One region of the Sessilibacter sp. MAH1 genome, then DNA from elsewhere that is predicted to be linked to it. Evidence: predicted binding sites of a transcription regulator. Region 1 holds the regulator's gene; the other holds the start of a gene.
What was found. The regulator LexA, encoded in region 1, represses DNA repair genes until DNA is damaged. The targets are predictions, from matches to a motif close to ACTGTNTNTANANACAGT.
Positions count from the first base shown of each region.

Region 1 (12,490 bases):
CACTCAGTTATTTCCGTTATTTAATTTCAACAATTAAACGACCCTAAATTAATACACCCATGAACTGACCGCTTATAATTACCGAAAAATAAAAACAAATTTTAAAAACGAAAAAACCAGCAAGATGCTGGTTTTTAATATTCACAAAGCTGACTGATGTGAGCAGTATTATTTTTTGTTATGGTTAAAAAAATTACACCCCGATAACGTTCTCGGCTTGTAATCCTTTTTCACCTTTGAGCAAATCAAATTCAACCATTTGGCCTTCGTTAAGTGATTTATATCCATTCCCCGATATATTTCTATAGTGAACAAAGACGTCTTCCCCTTTCTCGTTACGAGTAATAAACCCATAACCACGCGCATTGTTAAACCATTTCACTGTTCCACGACTTCTGTTTGACATGCCTATAACCTCATTATTTTTATAAAACACAAAATAAAACAACTACCACAAAGATTGACACTCTGGCAGGAATTACCGAAAAGGATTAATTGAAAAACTCATCGCGCAATACGAATAATTAAATTAGGAATTTTTCAAACTAAAGTTTTGCATTAAGCGCATCTAAATTTCAACGAATAAATAAAAATAAAAAAACATCTTAAAATAACTTTGAGAAATTAAACAATCTGAGAAATAAAAAATGCAACCAGAACAAAACAGTATTTACAATAATGATGAATCAATTTAACCAAAACAAAAGGCGAAACAGACTAATTCACGAGCTTCACATAAAGTTGAAAGCAACTGATTTTTTTCGCAATTATTCGTCCAGCATATTTTGTATTTTTAAAAAATGCTTATGATTTGATATTGCTTCTTATTTTTATACCTTAACGCAATTACATGGATGCCCGTTTATTCCCATCAGATACTCTAAAAATTTAAACGCTTTGTAAGCTATTTTTTGTATTCTCACACGAATTTATTAAAAAAATAATGAAGTAAATAACAAATCCACATTTAAAATTAATATGATACCTATTAAAAATGTCCACGCGGATAACAGATTCGCTATTGCGTTTATATTTGGCACTTAAAATCACATACGCAATCAAAACCTTTAAATACGTCGATACTCTATAGCATTGATTATGGGATTTTTTCTACTGACAGTCTCGGCAAAATAACCGATTAGCTTCTTTTTTTTGAAAACGACTTACGAACTGAATCAATTAAGAAAGTGCCAAGTATTTTTCTTGGCAATAAAAAAGCTTCTCTTAATTGGTAATTAGGAGAAGCTTTTTTGGGGATGGTTTTATAAAAATCGCGGCCTAGCGCTGTGCTTATCTTTTTTCAGCTACCGCGTAGATTCCAGGGAGATTTCGGTAGTAGGTTTTGTAATCCATACCGCAACCGAATACATAACGGTCGGGTACGTCCAAGCCAAGGTAGTCTGCGACTAAATCCGTTGCTTTGCGATCGTGAATTTTTTGTATGAGTAGTGCTGTCTTTACCGATGCACAATTTTTCTCGCGGCAGTAGTTTACAAGCTCTTGCAGCGTTACACCTTCATCAAGAATGTCGTCAACAATAATAATATCTCTACCTTCTAGGTCGAACGTGGGTTCTGCGATCCAAGAAAGCTTAGCACCTGTGGTTTTACTGCCGTATCGCGTGGCATGGATGTAATCCAATTGTATTGGTGTTGTGATTTTTTCAATCAGTTTAGCGGTGGTCATTAAACCGCCATTCATTACACACAACACAACCGGTACTTTGTTTTCGTAATCGCGATCAATCGCTTGTGCCATATCCGACAAAGCTTGGTCGATGACCTCAGGTGAATGAATAAGATCTGCGGTCTCTAAGATGGCTTGGGCTTCTTGAGCGAGGGCTAAAAATTCTGTCACGACTTGGGTTCTTCTTTAATTAACGGGTTTATTTCTTGAGATGTGACGGCATCAGGCAAGCTTTCTAAATGCAAACTGCTGGTAGGGAAAGCTATTTCTGCTTGATTACTCCGAATGATGTTTAACACTTTAAACAACACATCTTGCTTAACTGAATGATAGGTCACCCAATCAGTAGTTTTGGTTAAAGTATAAATAAAAAAGTTAAGTGAACTTTCTGCAAATTTATCAAAATTCACAATTATCACCAGATTTTGATCAATATCGGGATGTGATCTCAACATGGATTCGGTCTGTGCCACGATTTTTGGCAACTTATCAGCATCTTGATAACGAACACCAATAGTCTCGTAGATACGACGATTGGTCATTCGTGAAGGGTTCTCGACCGCAATTTGCGTAAAGATGGCGTTGGGTACGTACAAAGGACGCTTATCAAAGGTACGAATACAAGTTATGCGCCAGCCAATGTGTTCAACCACACCTTCAATGGATTTGTCTGGGGAGCGAATCCAATCGCCAACCTTAAAAGGTCGATCTAGGTGGATCATTAATCCGCCAAAAAAGTTAGCTAGCAGATCCTTTGCGGCGAACCCAACGGCAATTCCGCCAATGCCGCCAAAGGCTAACACCCCAGAAATACTGTATCCACGCATCTGTAGAATAATGAGAAGCGTCGAGATCACTACGCAAACACCCAAAATTCGACTCAGAGCAGCGGCGGTGGTTGGGTCGATCTTATGATTTGCAGAAACTTCGTTTTGGTAAATTTTCTCGGATCGGCGAATACCGCGAATTAAAAACCAAGCCAATAACAGGATAAGTCCGTATTGTCTGGCCGAAAATGCGTATTCAACAATTAGCTCTTGATCGCTAAAAGGTAGTGAAATGGCAAAGCTGATACCCAGCAGAAGAACCGCGAAGTTGAGCGGGGTTTTAAGGGCGTAAAAAAGGCAATCATCCCAAGGATTGACGGTTTTTTTGGCTTGGCAAAGCGAGCGCCTTAATAGCTTGCGCACCAGCCACGCGACAATCACCGTAGCCAATAACAAAAGGCTACACTGCGCGACCGGGTTTTCGACTAGTGTTGCGTACAATTGCGCCATAACGTTTACAGCTCGTTTGCTAGCCGGTCAAGGATATTCATTCTACGTTGGCTGAGTTGCGGATTAAATTCGTAACTGCCGTGGCAAAGCATGGTTTTTTTAATGTTTAACGCTTGTTTAGAAAGCGCAAAACCATCTAAACCATCAACTATTTCGGTGGCGCCGGATCGGTTGTTACACATCAAAACAAAATCACAACCGGCGGTTAACGCAGTAGCAGCTGCGGCCAAATAACCACCAGCTAATTTCGCACCGGCCATGTTCAGATCGTCGCTAAATATCAATCCATTAAAACCATAACGCTTTCTTAATATGTCTTTTAGCCATAGCGCCGAAAACCCGACAGGATTGCCATCGACATCTTCAAAAACGATATGCGCAGGCATTACTCCGGCAAGGCAAGACTTTTTAATCAGCTGCTCGAAAGGAACTAGGTCCCGAGCGGCGATCTCGGCAAGAGGCCGATGATCTCTCGGCAAATCAATGTGACTGTCAACTTTAACGAATCCGTGACCCGGAAAATGCTTACCAACAGCCTGCATACCCGCTTCGTTCATTCCTAAAATAAACGATTCTGCCAGCGCAAGCGTTGTTAAAGGATCGATAGAAAAGGAGCGCGAGCCAATAGCGGGGTTTTGGTTGTCGTCTAAATCTAAAACTGGCGCTAAGGTGTTATCGATACCGCAAGTTCTGAGCTCAAACGCTAACAGCCAACCCAGTTCACGAGCCAATGACAGGCCTTTTTCTGCGCTCTGCTGGTAGAGCTTTGATAAAGACGCCATAGGCGGAATGGTTGTTACGCCCTCCGTTAAGCGCTGCACTCGCCCGCCTTCTTGATCGATACAAATCAGCAAGTTTTCGCGGATATTTTTAATGTTGCGACATAAATGAGCGGTTTGTTTGGCCGTTTTAGTGTTGCGGGCGAAGAGAATGACACCACCCACATTTGGATGCATCAAAAGCTCTCGATCTTCCGCCGACAACTCGGTACCGGCTACATCAAGAATAACTGGCCCGGCACTTAAAACCTTGGCATTACCCATTTATAGATCCAATTCGAATAAAGATTACGCAATTAAAAAGCGGGCACACTAATATTTAGTCTGGGAGGTGTCAATAATTGCGGCTACAAAAGAAAAAAACTTCGGGCATAATTCAATTCTACATCGTGCGTTTCTAATCAACGAACATTGACTAAATTCTGATTTACTGGTTGCGTGTACAGTAGAAACACTGTATAAACTAAAACACTGTATATAAGACCAGCCCAGTGCGGCCAACACTGTTTTTAATTTGAAGAAACAATTGCAATAAACTTTGCCGTTTCGCCTTAAAAACTACCGCCCCACGTTTAAAGAATCAGCATATTAGACATGATTAAACTAACCGCTCGACAACAACAAGTTTTAAATTTAATTCGTGAACATATAGATGCAACCGGCTTTCCTCCTACGCGTGCAGAAATAGCTCTAGCACTTGGCTTTAAATCAGCCAACGCCGCAGAGGAACATTTGCGTGCCTTGGAGCGAAAAGGCGCTATTGAGATGGTGCCAAGTGCCTCTAGAGGTATTCGCTTAAAAGAACAGGTTGAGGAGTCTGGTATACCCATTATTGGCTTGGTGGCAGCGGGTTACCCAATTTTGGCGCAAGAAAATATCGAAAATTATTGCAATATCGATAACGCTTTTTTCTCGCCCTCAGCAGATTATTTTCTTCGCGTTCGCGGCATGAGTATGAAAAATGCCGGAATTCTAGAAGGTGATTTATTAGCCGTTCACAAAACAACCCAAGTAAGAAGTGGGCAAATTATTGTTGCCCGTATTGATGATGAAGTAACCGTAAAACGTCTAAGACGCGGTAAAAACCGCTCTATAGTTGAGTTGCTTCCAGAAAATGAAGAATTTGACATCATTACCATTGACCTTCGAGAGCAGGAATTTGCTATCGAAGGTATAAGTGTCGGCGTTATTCGACAAACCCAATAATTCGATTTTTAAGTACTTATATTACTGATACGGAGTAATAAAATGGATTCTGCACAACAAATGTCTCTGTTTACGGACTCCTTAGTCAATCAATTCGGCTTTATCTCAGAAACAACCGCGTTTACTAGACAGTCAATTAGAGCACTATCCAAACGTGCATCTAATACAGAAACAGCATCGCAAAGCGGTGCTGTTTTAAGCAACATTACTCAATTGGTAATTTCTAAATATTGTTCGAATTTAGATCAACTATTGTTGCCAATGATTGCACGTCAAACACAATTAGCGGGTAATCGATGGGTAAGCTGGGTAAGCGATGAAGTTATTGATAAAAATGTATTGCTTGACTACGGCGTAAATCTAAAAAATCTTCGCATTATTTATCCTAACAATACATCGGATTTATATTCCGTCACCGAAAAAGCATTAATAACAGGCACAAGCCATTGTGTAGTTGCCGTTTTTGATGGTTTTAACGACCAACAACTTGAGCAATTAACCCAAGCAGCCAACACTGGTAACTGTTCTGGATTACTGGTTACGCACCAGAATTAACAATCTGAATAAGCCTGAATAAGAAAGCTACTGTGAAACAAGGTTAAATATATTTATTGTTCTTACGTTAAGTAACTGTCTGCAAGCAATACAACGCATCTACAATTATTAAAACATTTATATAAATACAGAATTAACAACAGTGTAATTGCTTTGTTTATTCGGTCGCCACCCCGCTCTTTCAGTCTTATTTTTAATGACTGCCGCCTAAGCAGGCTTAAAATTTCTTAAAACTAAAAACTCAATTTTTTACAAAAACTGATTAATTCGAAATATAGATTCCCCAACCTAATTATTTATTGACTTTTAAGTCACCATCATTAGGTACAAAAAGAAACACAAAATACTTCTAAACAATACTTCTAAAAAAGTATTTCTGTTAATCACAGCCATTTATTTTCGAATTAGATCCATTCACAAAAATATTTACGGCATAAGAAACTCATCAAAACATAAGGTTAAGAATCTTTCATTAATGATTCCGTAGTTTAATCAAAGGAAAGTAGTTGAAAATACAATTTCCAATTCGCTCACAACACAACTCACAACACCACTCAGAACCTACCTCACTTATACTTTCTAAAATTGGCAACTCATACCTGCATCGCTCGAATCTCTGAGTTAATTGAAGCGTCGTTTAGAGTTTACTAATAATTGAAAAGATCAAATAAAACTAAAAAACTCTACTTGATCATTTAAGGTTCAGGCTAATCTAAACCAATTCAAACAAGATACCAAACAAACCACCTCGGTTTTTAACGCGCCCGGTATAAGCTATAAAAATTACTCCTTAGTCGATACTTCAAAATAAAAAACACACCAGTGCAGGTTAAGATGTGTTCGAAAATTTTTAATCAGCTTTTATATATGGATGAATTAATTTATAAAACTCATCGATGATTTGATCAGAGAGAAAAAAATTGACAATGCGAGTTCTAATATCTGGGTTAGCCAAAGTTTTCCATACACATAATCGTTTATATAAATAAAAATACATAATTTTAATGCTTCACAAAAATCGACTTATCACAACAAACAGTAAATAACGTTGCAATGTCCATTTGTCGATTAAATTAAAGATGTGTAAATCAAAAGCATTTAAAGATTGAAGATAAAAAATACTCGAATAAACATATATTCACAGGTAAAACATCATAAAGCATAAAATATTTACTTTTTCATATTTAAACAATATCTCACAAAATTGATGTAGCGCTTGAAACTGGAGTAATTTAATTAGCATAATTTCCAAAACCGAAGCCAAATTTTTTGGATAATAATCACTTCTATTTAAGCAAAGAGATAAAAAATGAGCTTAGTCACGCGAATTTTCACACAAAGAGCTCATTCGAGTCAGTTATCAAGACTTTTCTGTCTTCTTGGTGTAGTTTCTATCGCTTTTTTAAGTAATTTATCTCTAGCGGCGGAACGCCTAACTCTTACCGGTTCGAGCACGGTTGCACCGCTTGCGCTTGAGATGGCCAAACGCTTTGAAAAAAATAACCCTGATGTACGTATTGACGTTCAAACCGGCGGTTCATCCCGCGGGGTGAATGATGCTCGCGTCGGCCTTGCCGATATAGGTATGGTTTCTAGAGCATTGAAAGAATCTGAACAAGACTTAACCGCTCACCTCATTGCACTCGATGGTATTGGTATCATTGTTCACTCGTCGAATACTGTCAAAGAGTTATCTCGTCAGCAAATTATCGATATCTATCAAGGAAAAATTCGTAATTGGGCAGATGTAGACGGCCCCAACCTTGAGATTACGGTGGTAAATAAAGCAGAAGGTCGTTCTACTTTGGAACTTTTTCTGCATTTTTTTGAGCTAAAAAATAGCCAAATTCGTCCTCAAGTTGTTATCGGCGATAACCAGCAAGGTATTAAAACCGTTTCTGGTAATCCTGGCGCCATCGGATATGTGTCCATCGGCACCGCAGAGTTCGAACACAATCGCGGCACCCCCATCAAGCTTTTACCAATGGATGGCAAAGAAGCCACCGTAAAGGGCGTTGCCAGTGGCGAGTATCCGTTATCAAGACCACTCAATCTGGTTACCAAGGCGCAACCAGAAGGTTTTGCAGCAAGTTTTATTGAGTTTGCGCAATCTATAGACGTTTTAGATTTGATCGAAAATCAATTTTTCGTAGCACCTTAAGCCTATCCATTTTCTAAGTAGGTTCGTTACCGTTGTCGATAAAGCTTCGCCCATTTCAATGCGACAGTAAGCTCGATTTTGGCGTTGCCACAATCATGGGCGCCCTGTCGTTTGTCTGCGCAGCCTTGTTGTGTTTGATACTCGGCTTTTTACTGTACGAATCTTGGTCGTTGGTGGCCGATGGCCGCTGGTTAAGCTTTTTCAGTCAAACTGGATGGTACCCGTTAGAAGGCTTATTTGGCATGACGCCAATGATATTCGCCTCTTTGGTATTGACCTTTGGATCGCTGGTTATTGCACTTCCCGTTGGCTTAGCTTGCGCTATTTTTCTCGAATTTTACGCCAAGGGTTGGGTTAAAAAATCCTTTCAATCCCTCTTAAATTTGCTTGCCGGTATTCCATCTGTTGTTTTAGGCCTTTGGGGCCTAACTGAGCTTGTGCCTCTTATTGGCCAAATTAAAGCGCCCGGCACCAGCGTGCTTGCCGGAGCAGTCGTACTATCGCTGATGATATTACCAACCCTAGCGCTAACCAGTTACGCTGCACTGACCAGTGTCGATCGCTCGATTTTAGCCGGAGCGCAAGCACTGGGACTTACGCAAAAAACGCAAATCTTAGCCATCGCAGTACCGGCTGCCCGATCGGGAATTATGAGTGGCGTATTGTTAGCGAGTGCGCGAGCCTTGGGCGAAACCATGGTGGTTTTAATGGTTGCAGGCAATGTTGTACAAATGCCTTCTAGCCTGTTTGCACCAGTGCGCGCATTAACCGCCAATATTGCCTTAGAAATGGCTTACGCCCTTGGCGACCACCGCGCCAGCTTGTATGTATCTGGCTTGTTGTTGACGATTATTGTCTGGATTCTGGCTTATTTAGCCTCTTATCTTTTTAATAAAGGGAGAACCGTCTCCCATGATTGATCGAGCTTTTTCATTAGGTATCTATGCAATTATTGCGTTAGTGATTGCAACATTCGGCTGGATTATTGGCGATGTTATTATTAAAGGTATTTCGGTTGTCTCGTGGGAATTTTTAATTTCCGAACCCGAAGATGCTGGCCGTGCTGGCGGCATCGCACCCATTTTGGTTTCCACTTTATATGTATTAATTATCGCACTTGTTATTGCGTTGCCACTCGGAATTTCTGCGGCTATTTGGTTGGCGGAGTTTTCTCAAAATCAATCGCATACGCTACACGTAGGTATTATTTTGGATGTGCTCGCTGGAGTTCCATCTATCGTGTACGGACTGTTCGGCAATGCCTTTTTCTGCATTTATTTAGGCTTAGGATATTCACTCTTGTCCGGCGGATTAACGCTTGCCTGTATGATTTTGCCGGTATTTATTCGCACCTGTGAATCTGGAATTCGATCGGTACAATCTGACTGGCGTTTGGGCGGCCTAGCTTTAGGTATGCGCCGCTCTGTTGTGATTTGGAAAATACTATTACCAGCGGCAAAACCTGCAATCATCGCCGGACTCATCTTATCCATTGGCCGAGCTACTGCCGAAACAGCGGCACTGTTGTTTACCAGCGGTTATGTCGATCGCATGCCTGAATCAATTTTCGATTCAGCACGTGTTCTGGCGGTACACATTTATGATCTCACCATGAACGTAACCGGCGGTGATGAAACCGCCTATGGCTCAGCCTTAATATTGATTGTGCTAATTATTCTTTTAAATACTCTAGCCCAAGGCTTTATCGACTCTTGGTTTAAACGCAGTGGACATTACAGATGATTGTTGCAGAAACCCTAGCTCCCAGATTATCGGAAGACATCATCGAGAGTCGTGCACCCGCACACATCAAAGTGAACGAACTGGCTATTTATTACGGTAAAAAACTTGCCGTTAATGGCATTTCGTTAAGTTTACATCGGGGTAAAATTACCGCGCTTATTGGTCCTTCGGGCTGTGGTAAAACCAGTTTTTTAACCACACTCAATCAGTTATCAAAATTAAACAATCAAGTAACCGTTACCGGCGAAATACATTTTGACGGTGAAAATCTTACCCAAAATAATGTTGATCTATTAAGTCTTCGCCGCCGTGTGGGAATGATTTTTCAAAAACCGAATCCTTTTCCACTCTCTATTTTTAAGAATCTGGATATTCCACTGAAGGAACACGGTTTTAAAAATCGAGCCGAGAGAATCGAAAAAATAGAAAACGCCTTAAAAGCCGTTGGTCTTTGGGACGAGGTTAAAGATCGCCTGAATACCTCTGCACTATCGCTATCGGGTGGTCAACAACAGCGCTTGTGCATTGCCCGAGCGTTGGTTTTGGAGCCAGAAGTTTTACTGATGGACGAACCTTGTAGCGCGCTTGACCCCATATCGTCGGGCATTGTTGAAGAATTAATTTCGAGCCTGCGAGATAAATACACCGTGGTAATTGTTACCCACAATTTAGCTCAAGCTAAACGTATTTCTGACTATACCGCGTTCTTTTGGACGCAAAATGGTGCCGGCAAACTGATTGAATTTAATAATACTCGGCAACTTTTCTCTGGTCCCAAAGACGAACGCACCGCGGCTTATATTTCCGGAATTAAGGGCTAATAATAACGCCCTTATCGTTTACTGCTTTTTGTTTGCTCTGCCAACCACGCCTAGAATTCACTCGCCTAAAATCCACTCGAATATAAATCACAGTAATTATTCTCGATATCAGAATTCGCCGTTATTCTGAGCAATGTAAACCTTCCTCCCCCTTAATTCATCTTATAATTTTTGACGCTTTTGAAACCTCTGATTAACTCATCCATGATTTAATCAGAGGACAGCGTTTATCGAAGAAGATTGTATTAGGGAATAATAATGATTTATTTTACTAGGGCTGTAACATTATTTGTATTATTAGCGGCTTGGCTTGCGCTCAGTGTCTATGGTGGTGTAAGTGGATGGTGGTTATCTGCAATTGCGCCTAAAAATAATACCGAGTTATTTATTACCGCCATTGATGAGAAAATTAAATCTCAAAATCAAGGAAACACCGCGTTCATATTGATCGAAGATGGCAAGATCGCTACCGAAAAATACTATTCGAATAACGATAAAATTAATGGTGATACCCTATTCCCATTAGCATCCATGAGTAAATTATTTGCAGCCTACGGCGTAATGCAATTGGTTGAAGACGGCAAAATAAATCTCGATGAACCTATTGAGAATTATTTAACGCGCTGGCATCTGCCTGAGAGTGAATTCGATAATAATTTGGTGACAACACGTCTGTTGCTTTCACACACAGCAGGTTTAACCGATGGTTTAGGTTTTGGCGATTATACAGCAGAAGAATCTTTACCCTCTATCGAAGAGTCTTTACAACACCCTCGCGCCTCTGCTGATGAAAATAAAGTTATAGCAATAGGAATACCTCCGGCGACCCAGTGGCAATATTCCGGTGGTGGTTATTTAATTCTGGAATTATTAATTGAAGAGGTAACGGGAAAACCCTTTGCTGACTGGATGCAAACATCGGTTTTTAATCCCCTCGACTTGGATCGATCAACCTATAACTATTTGGGAGATTTAACCAATACAGCCAATATTTACAACGAAAACAGCGAAAAAATTCTCTTCTTTCAATATGCTTCAAATGCAGCAACAGGATTATCGTCAAGCCCAAACGATCTAGCGAAATTTATCGCAGCATTTTTGGATCAAGACGCAAACATCAACAAACCAATGAGCGACGAATACCACAAGCTCATGCGTGAACCCACTGGCTACGTATTAGGTGCTCCCATATGGGGATTGGGGGCAATGCTGTATGCGCCAACGAACAATAATGATTTTGTGTTTGGTCACGACGGCGCTAACAGTCCCGCTATTAACACCGCATTGCGGATCGAACCTAACGGCAAAGACGCAATCATCGTTCTTGCCAGCGGCAACGCTCAGCTCGCCAGTACCGTAGGTTATGAGTGGACGCTATGGAAAACCGGTTATCCTGATTTTCTCGCCTTCGACGGTGCTGTAAAAAGCGCGTTGGTGCCCGCAAGTATAGGCTGTTTAATCATTGTTATTCTTTTCATCGTCTTCTTAAAAAGCCGAAGCCGACGTAATAAGATATAAGCTGGTTTATAGAAAGCCCTGATTGAACCGGAGATATCACAGGCACAAGGATGTGTCGTCGATTTTTATCACTGCGTATGATTGGAATCGAAAGTGAGCGCCACTTTATGCGCTGAGCTAATATCAAATTATCTTTTACTGTATTTTTGTATAAGAGTACCAATCCGCTCAAAAGTGACTATCTTGTGAGGATTTAGCCGAAGTACTTATCCAATAATCTTAGGAAAGTCTTTTCAGGTGAGTTTCATTATGAAAATAGTTACCGGATGCGCCCTAACACTTGTTTCTTGTTTCGCCTTTGCGGAACAAAAGCTATCAACACTAACCGCAGATTTAACCAGCCAAGATAAACCACCGGTCTTGCTAGAGCTATACACCTCAGAAGGCTGTAGCAGCTGCCCAAGAGCCGATCGCTGGTTGCGTAAGCTTGATCAAGCCGAAGGCTTGTGGACCGAATACGTTCCTATGGCATTCCACGTAGACTACTGGAATTATTTGGGTTGGAAAGATCGTTTCTCGTCACAACGATATTCAGATCGTCAGCGCAAATACCAAAACGACGGCCAAATTAACTCCGTCTACACGCCTGGGTTTATCGTTTCTGGGCAAGAATGGCGCAGCTGGTTCAGCAATCCCTCATTGGAATACGTACTAGACAAAGTACAAACCCCAGAAAATAAAGCCGTATTACAGCTGAACGTTGAGAATGGACGTTACCAAATCAGTTATTCCGGTGAACTAAGT
Region 1 is NZ_BAAGIC010000004.1:2,274-14,763, forward strand. Features, by position in the region: gene ACYQ28_RS05080 (cold shock domain-containing protein) at 194-406, opposite strand; gene ACYQ28_RS05085 (hypoxanthine-guanine phosphoribosyltransferase) at 1,291-1,857, opposite strand; gene ACYQ28_RS05090 (mechanosensitive ion channel family protein) at 1,854-2,963, opposite strand; gene nagZ (beta-N-acetylhexosaminidase) at 2,969-4,006, opposite strand; gene lexA (transcriptional repressor LexA) at 4,337-4,948, shown strand; gene ACYQ28_RS05105 (hypothetical protein) at 4,991-5,503, shown strand; gene ACYQ28_RS05110 (phosphate ABC transporter substrate-binding protein) at 6,813-7,664, shown strand; gene pstC (phosphate ABC transporter permease subunit PstC) at 7,697-8,584, shown strand; gene pstA (phosphate ABC transporter permease PstA) at 8,577-9,407, shown strand; gene pstB (phosphate ABC transporter ATP-binding protein PstB) at 9,404-10,228, shown strand; gene ACYQ28_RS05130 (serine hydrolase domain-containing protein) at 10,487-11,746, shown strand; gene ACYQ28_RS05135 (DUF1223 domain-containing protein) at 11,996-12,490, shown strand, end outside.

Region 2 (6,837 bases), on a different contig from region 1:
CTTTAAAGAGTATCTTCTCTGCGTCTTACTATAAATATGAGTTCGTGTTGGAAAACTTCAAGGGTAAAAAAATAATTTTTTTAACCGTCGCAAACAACAAAGGCTAAATTGGTTGTAGTGTGCTTTGTATTAGGCAGGAATAAAATTAGCTAAAAATAAAAAAGCAGGTTTAGGAAACTCTGCTTAACCTAGAGTTTTTCGCGGCACACGGATGTGTCGTCAATTTCAAGACCGGTAAGTGATTGAAATTGTGAAGAAATTGGAAATCGCATTGTCAATTTCTATCCTCTGATTAAATCATGAATGAGTTAATCAGAGGTTCCTACAGTTTTAGGATTTTGTTAATGCTGTTCAAAAATCTAAATCGCCACGCAATAATTTAATTTTGTGGCGAATCAATATGGGCGTGAAATAAAAAACTTCAAGCATTAAACACAAAGTTTTTTGTGCAACATTAATTTATTTCAACTGTATCACCTAGGCGAACAAATCCGTCGTTAATAACCTTACAGCAAACGCCCCCACGCCAATCGGGTTTTAACGCTGCTTGTAGGCCATCGAGTTGTTCATCCATTCGAAAACACGGATCGGTTTCAATCATAACTTCTAGTACCAACTCACCAATGGTAATTTTTTTACCAACGTATTGTTCACTAAAATCAAAACCATCAATCAGCAAGTTAGCGCGACGAATCGTCCAAGGTTGTGTTTCGCTGCTGACTTCTGCACAAGCTGCTTCCCAAGCTTGCTTGCTAAGCACCGTAACTTGGCGACGACTGGGTTTGCCTCGGGAATCACCTTGCACACCGGATTGTTGAGTAATCCAGCTTTCTGGCAGCGTTTCCATGGCTGCGCGCTTTTCTGCTCGACGAGCGATACCAATCAAAGCGGCTGTTCGTTGTGAGGTAGAATGAGAGTCTGCTGGTAACATATTGAATTCTTTATGGTTATTGTTGCAAAAAGCCCCGTTGAGCTTTCACCAAACATCAACAGGGCTGATTATGTCTTCTGATTAAATCATGGATGAGTTAATCAGAGGTTCCTAACGTTTATGAAGTGTCTTATCAAGAACACCATTATGCCACGGCTCGATTTGCAACAACCATTGCCCAAAATTATCGAGCCGACTCAACTTTAAACTCAACACGAATATTGGCGCGGTAGGTTACCTCGTCAAAACTGCTGGCCTGTTGGCTAACAGGTGAACTCGCAAACGCTTCAGCAGCATAACTATCGTTACTTTTTTGTCGACGTTGCACCACAACCTCTTCTATCTCAAACGCGCCACGGGTGGCAGCAAATTGAATGGGTTGATCGTAAAAGGCAACCGGTGTGAGTTTTACGCCGAGCTTGCTTTCGTAGACCTTTTGTTCGGCCAGAATTTTATTTAAGGCTTCTTCTTTTACCTTTTTCTCAAACTCTTCTTTGGCGGAGTGTTTAAACTCGGTGCCGCCCAAGATAATTTCTTCATGTTCATCGGCAAGCTTGGCGACGGTTTTAAGTTGTTCTTCGGTGGTGATTTTAATGGCAACGCGGTTTACCACCTCAAAGCTGCTCGGCTTTTTGCCAAACCAGCCGTATTGCGGCGAGCTGGAAAACTTAGAATTGTTGATGTCTTCAACCTTAATGCCGCTTTTTAACAAGGTAGCTCGAATAGAATCACGCAAAGCTGCGTTCTTTTCGATGGATTGCGCCAAGGCTTTTTCTTCGGTGGTTACGACTAAACTCAGGGTCGCCTCGTCAGAATACGCGGTTTCTTCGGCACTGGCCGATAGGCTGATGATGTTTTCTCGGGGATGCAAAAAGTTACGCAGTTCTTCTGGCGAGCCTTTTAGCTCAGTTTGCGCTTGCGCTATGGGTGCCGCCCACACGGGTGATGCAAGGCTTGCCGCCAACAACAAGCCCATAACAGGTCGATTTACCATCAAGTTTCTCATAAATGAATGCTCTCTTTCTTAAATGACCGGAATCTCATCGTTAAGAAAACGGCCGTATTGGTAAAAATGATCGCCTCTTAGATGCCTTTATGGGTGTTTTACGCCATTAAGAAATGTTTGTTCGCTCAAAAACCCTTCTTTTTTGCACATTTTTACCCAACAAAAACTATTAGCATAAAAATTTCAATAGCAATCAGCAATAATAATGAAGTTCTTGTTTTTACTGGCTTTTCTGGTGGGTACACAAAACTTTGCGCTAAAGCGTGTGGCCATATCTTGCCAAAGACCAAAGTACTGTATATAAATACAGTATGAGCACAATCATTTACGATACTTCTTCCGAGCAATCTGCAATCAACGGTAGCAACGATTTACTGGAACAACTGCTGCGCCGCAAAGATGTTTGGCGTGGTGCAGCAGTTACTCAAGGACGAGTCATTAGCAGCAAACACAAAGCTTTAGATAAGTTGTTGATTAACGGCGGTTGGCCGGTTTCGGAATTGATTGATGTAGGCCAAAAGGCCAATGGCCACGGCGAATGGCAGCTTATAGCGCCAGCTTTGGCGAGTCTAAGCCACAAGACCGGGTTGATTCTGCTGTTTAACCCACCGGCCATGCCGTTTGCACCGGGTTTAAGTCAGCTGGGTATTCGGTGCGACAGCATTCGCGTGGTGCGTATTCAATCGCATCACAAAAAAGCTCAAGCCATCAGTGCTTTGCTCGATATCTTGCAAGCGCGCTGCTGTACGTCGGTGGTGGCGTGGGAGGGTAAACTCAACTGGCGTTACGCCGAATTGCGCAAACTGCAACTGGCGGCCAGCCAAAGCCAAGCTTTGTGCTTTTGTTTTCGCAAACAGCGCCCGGCGCAGGTTCAGTCACCGGCGCCACTGCGTATTACGGCTGCGTTCTCAGTTGAAGGTTTATTAGTGCATATCACTAAGCAGCGCGGGCAACAGCGGCCACAGCAGTGTGTGCTGGCAAGACCCAACCTTTGGGCGCCCAAACACCATCAACTTAAACCCAAAACCACAACAGATTCATCCGCACAAACCAGTAAACAGCTCGCAAAGGTGTTGCATTTTAATCGCGGTTCATTGGCGTTAACGCCGCTTAACACGCACTTTCCACAGAATTCGGGGCAGTAGTTATGTTGTGGTTAGCCATTCGTTTTCCGCGTTTGCCATTGGACGTTTTTTTGGCAGACACACCAAAAGATTCCCAAGCAGAGTTCGCCCACAAGCCAACCTTTGTGTTTAACCACAATGCCGGTAAAAAGAGCGTGTTGTTTGCCAACGACCGCGCCCTTGCGTTGGGTGTTTGTCAGGGAATGAATGTATCCACCGCCGATGCCTTATTAACGGCTCAAAGCTCTTCATTAAAGGATGACAACTCTTTATTCACTAACAATCACGAGCAATCACAATCATCCACTGGTTTAGACAAAAGCCTAACGCACATAAGCCTTGGACAAAATACGCAACTGGAATGGTTTTATTTGCAGAAATTTGCCGATGCCTGTTACGACTTTACGCCTTACGTAAAACTGCACAATACGCCAACGTTAGAAACTCGTTTGCACAGTTGCAATACCAACGAAACCCTTGATAGTGACAAAGCCAAACAGACTTTTAAAATTAATAGCCAAAGTTTTATTGAAAAAAATACCGATAAAGACCAACCCACTTATTTACAACCGGGTTTATTGCTGGAAATTTCCGGCAGTTTAAAACTGTTTTTTGGTCTTGAAAAAATCAAACAGCAATTGGCAGAATATTTTGCTGAGAAAAACATTCAAATTTGTTTTGGCGTTGGCCTTACACCGGAATCCGCTTGGGCGCTAACGCACAGTCACATTTCAATTAACGAACATTCGTCTATTCATGAGTTTTTAGCGCTACTGAATAACATACGCATTCAACAGTTAGACTGCTATCAAAGTGCGTTTAAAAAAATGGCGAAAATGGGTATTCGTACCCTAGAAGACGTTTTTAAAATTCCGCACAGTGAATTAGGCAAACGTTTTGGTAACGGTTTTGTTGATTACATTCAACAATTGAAAGGACTGCGCCAAAACGTAAGACATCGCCCCAGCGAGAATCATTATTTTCAACAAAAACGAGATTTAGATTTTCCGATTCAAAATACCCAATTATTAGAACACGACAGTAAACAGCTAATACAACAATTACTGATTTTTTTAAAAACACAGCAGCTACAGTGTGAAGGTGTGGAATGGGTCTTAGGGGACCGATATCAATCCATCACTATTGCGGTATTGTGCCAGCCCATTTATACCGATGGCGAATTATTACAAGAACTCACACAACTGCATTTTGATCATTTGCAATTAAGTTTTGAAGTTAATTACATTGAATTAAAACTGACGCACAGCTCGGCATTACAACACAGCAGCGACGAGATTTTTCAATACGACAATAACGGTTTAAATAAAAATGAGGTTCAGCGCCAGTGGCAATTATTATTAACCAAATTGCATAATCGTTTAGATGCAAATGCTATTGTCGAACCAAATCCACAAACCGAGCATTTACCGGAGCAACAAAATCTCTGGCAGCATTCCAGTATTCAACGGCAAGGGTCTAATCAGCTCTCATCTAAAAACACGCCTAAAAAACAGTTAAAAAAAAACGCTTATCTTCAACAAGATTTATTAAGCGTTGCTCACAATTCAAATGATGAGCAAGCACAGAGTGAGTCTACACTGTTAAGCTCGACTGTTTTTGACCCTAAACCCACGTGGTTACTAGAACCGCCCATTTGCATTAATCACCGTGAAGATCAACTCTGTTGGCACGGGCCTTTAACCATTTTACAAGGCCCAGCGCGTATTCAAAGCCAATGGTGGACGAATACCGGCGATGTTTATCGCGATTATTTTATTGCTGAACAAAACGATTTTCGCCGGGTTTGGATTTATCAAGACAAGCACACGCAACAATGGTTTGTGCAGGGTATTTTTAGCTAATGCCCAGCCTGCTGTTTTGCCAAAGTAATTTCAGTTTTTTAACCGGCGCCTCACACCCAGAAGATTTAATTTCTACCGCTGCCGAACTTGGCTATAACACCATCGCCATTACCGACGAGTGTTCGCTGGCAGGCGTGGTAAAAGCCTACGCACAAACCAAAACAGATGCGATTCAACTCTTAATAGGTTCGTTATTTAAGCTTGCCAACGGTATGCACATTATTGCCTACGCCCCCACTCGCCAAGCCTATGCGGAGCTTTCGGGTTTAATTACCTTGGCGCGAAGGCGCAGCGAAAAAGGCGAGTATCATCTTGAATTTAACGATCTACAATTTCGTCTAAAAACCTGTTTACTGGTTTGGTTACCGCAGCGAGACGATTATTCTCGCGAGATTAATCTCGATAATTTTTGGCTGGGTAAAAAACTGCAACGGCAATTTAAAGAGCGTTTATGGATTGGTGTTAATCATAATTACACTGCTGGTGAAGCGTTCTTTTTTAACGAACTGCAACAGCTGAGTTTGGAATGCAATATTCCATTATTAGCTTGTGACCACGTGCTTATGCACAGCCCAGAGCAAAAAAAACTGCACGATGTATTGACTGCAATTCGGTTAAATACCTCGGTGCAACGTCTTGGCAATTGTGCCCAAGCAAACAGCGAATCGCACATTAAAAACCTACACGAGTTTTACGGACGATATTCGGTTGAACTGATCAATGAAGCCGATTATTTTTGCGAACAATTTAGTTTTTCGCTAGAAGAACTTAAATACGAATATCCCAAAGAATTAGTGCCCAAAGGCATTACGCCTATTGATTATTTACGCCAGCTTGTGAACAACGGCATTAGCATTCGTTGGCCCAAGGGTATTCCCGGAAAAATCGCCGCCAAATTAGATTACGAATTAACGCTTATTGAAGAACTGCGCTACGAATATTATTTTTTAACCGTTAACGATATTGTCACCTTTGCGCGCAGCCGCGATATTTTATGTCAGGGTCGAGGCTCGGCGGCGAACTCGATTGTTTGTTATTGTCTGCAAATTACCGAAGTCTCACCAGAGCTAATTGATGTTTTGTTTGAGCGATTTATTTCTCGCGAACGAGACGAGCCGCCGGATATCGACGTAGATTTCGAACATCAACGCCGCGAAGAGGTGATTCAATACATTTACGATAAATACGGCCGCGAACGCGCCGCTCTTACCGCCACGGTGATTACCTATCGTGCCCGCAGCGCCGTACGCGATGTTGGCAAAGCCTTGGGTTTTGATGAATCCCTGTTGGATCACCTCAGTAAAAATATCGCCTGGTGGGACAGAACCGAAGATCTAAAAATTCGCTTCTCAGAATATGGAATCGATGCCGATAATTTTTTATTGCAGCATTTTTACCGTTTGGTGCACAGCATTATTGGTTTCCCTCGGCATTTATCCCAACACGTGGGCGGCTTTGTGATTAGCGAGGGCAAAATCAGCGAAATGGTGCCCATCGAAAACGCCAGCATGACAGGCCGCACGGTGATTCAGTGGGATAAAACCGATATCGAAACCCTTGGATTATTAAAGGTCGATGTACTTGCATTAGGTATGCTTACCGCCCTGCACCAATGTTTAAAACTGGTGAATAAATACCAACCAACCATTCAAACGTTACAAGATATTCCCCAAGAAGACCCGCATACCTACGCCATGCTGAGCCGTGCCGACAGCATTGGGGTGTTTCAGGTGGAATCCCGCGCGCAAATGGCCATGCTACCGCGCCTTAAACCAAAAATCTTTTATGACTTGGTGATTGAGATTGCCATCGTTCGTCCCGGTCCCATTCAAGGTGATATGGTGCACCCGTATTTGCGGCGGCGCGACGGTATAGAACCAATTAGCTACCCCAGCGATGCCATTAAAAGTGTTT
Region 2 is NZ_BAAGIC010000010.1:13,479-20,315, reverse strand. Features, by position in the region: gene ACYQ28_RS11155 (MOSC domain-containing protein) at 455-931, opposite strand; gene ACYQ28_RS11150 (SIMPL domain-containing protein) at 1,116-1,925, opposite strand; gene imuA (translesion DNA synthesis-associated protein ImuA) at 2,249-3,082, shown strand; gene ACYQ28_RS11140 (Y-family DNA polymerase) at 3,085-4,923, shown strand; gene ACYQ28_RS11135 (error-prone DNA polymerase) at 4,923-6,837, shown strand, end outside.
Region 2: imuA (translesion DNA synthesis-associated protein ImuA) is a predicted target of LexA. The motif match lies at 2,231-2,248, and genes of this name have one in related genera.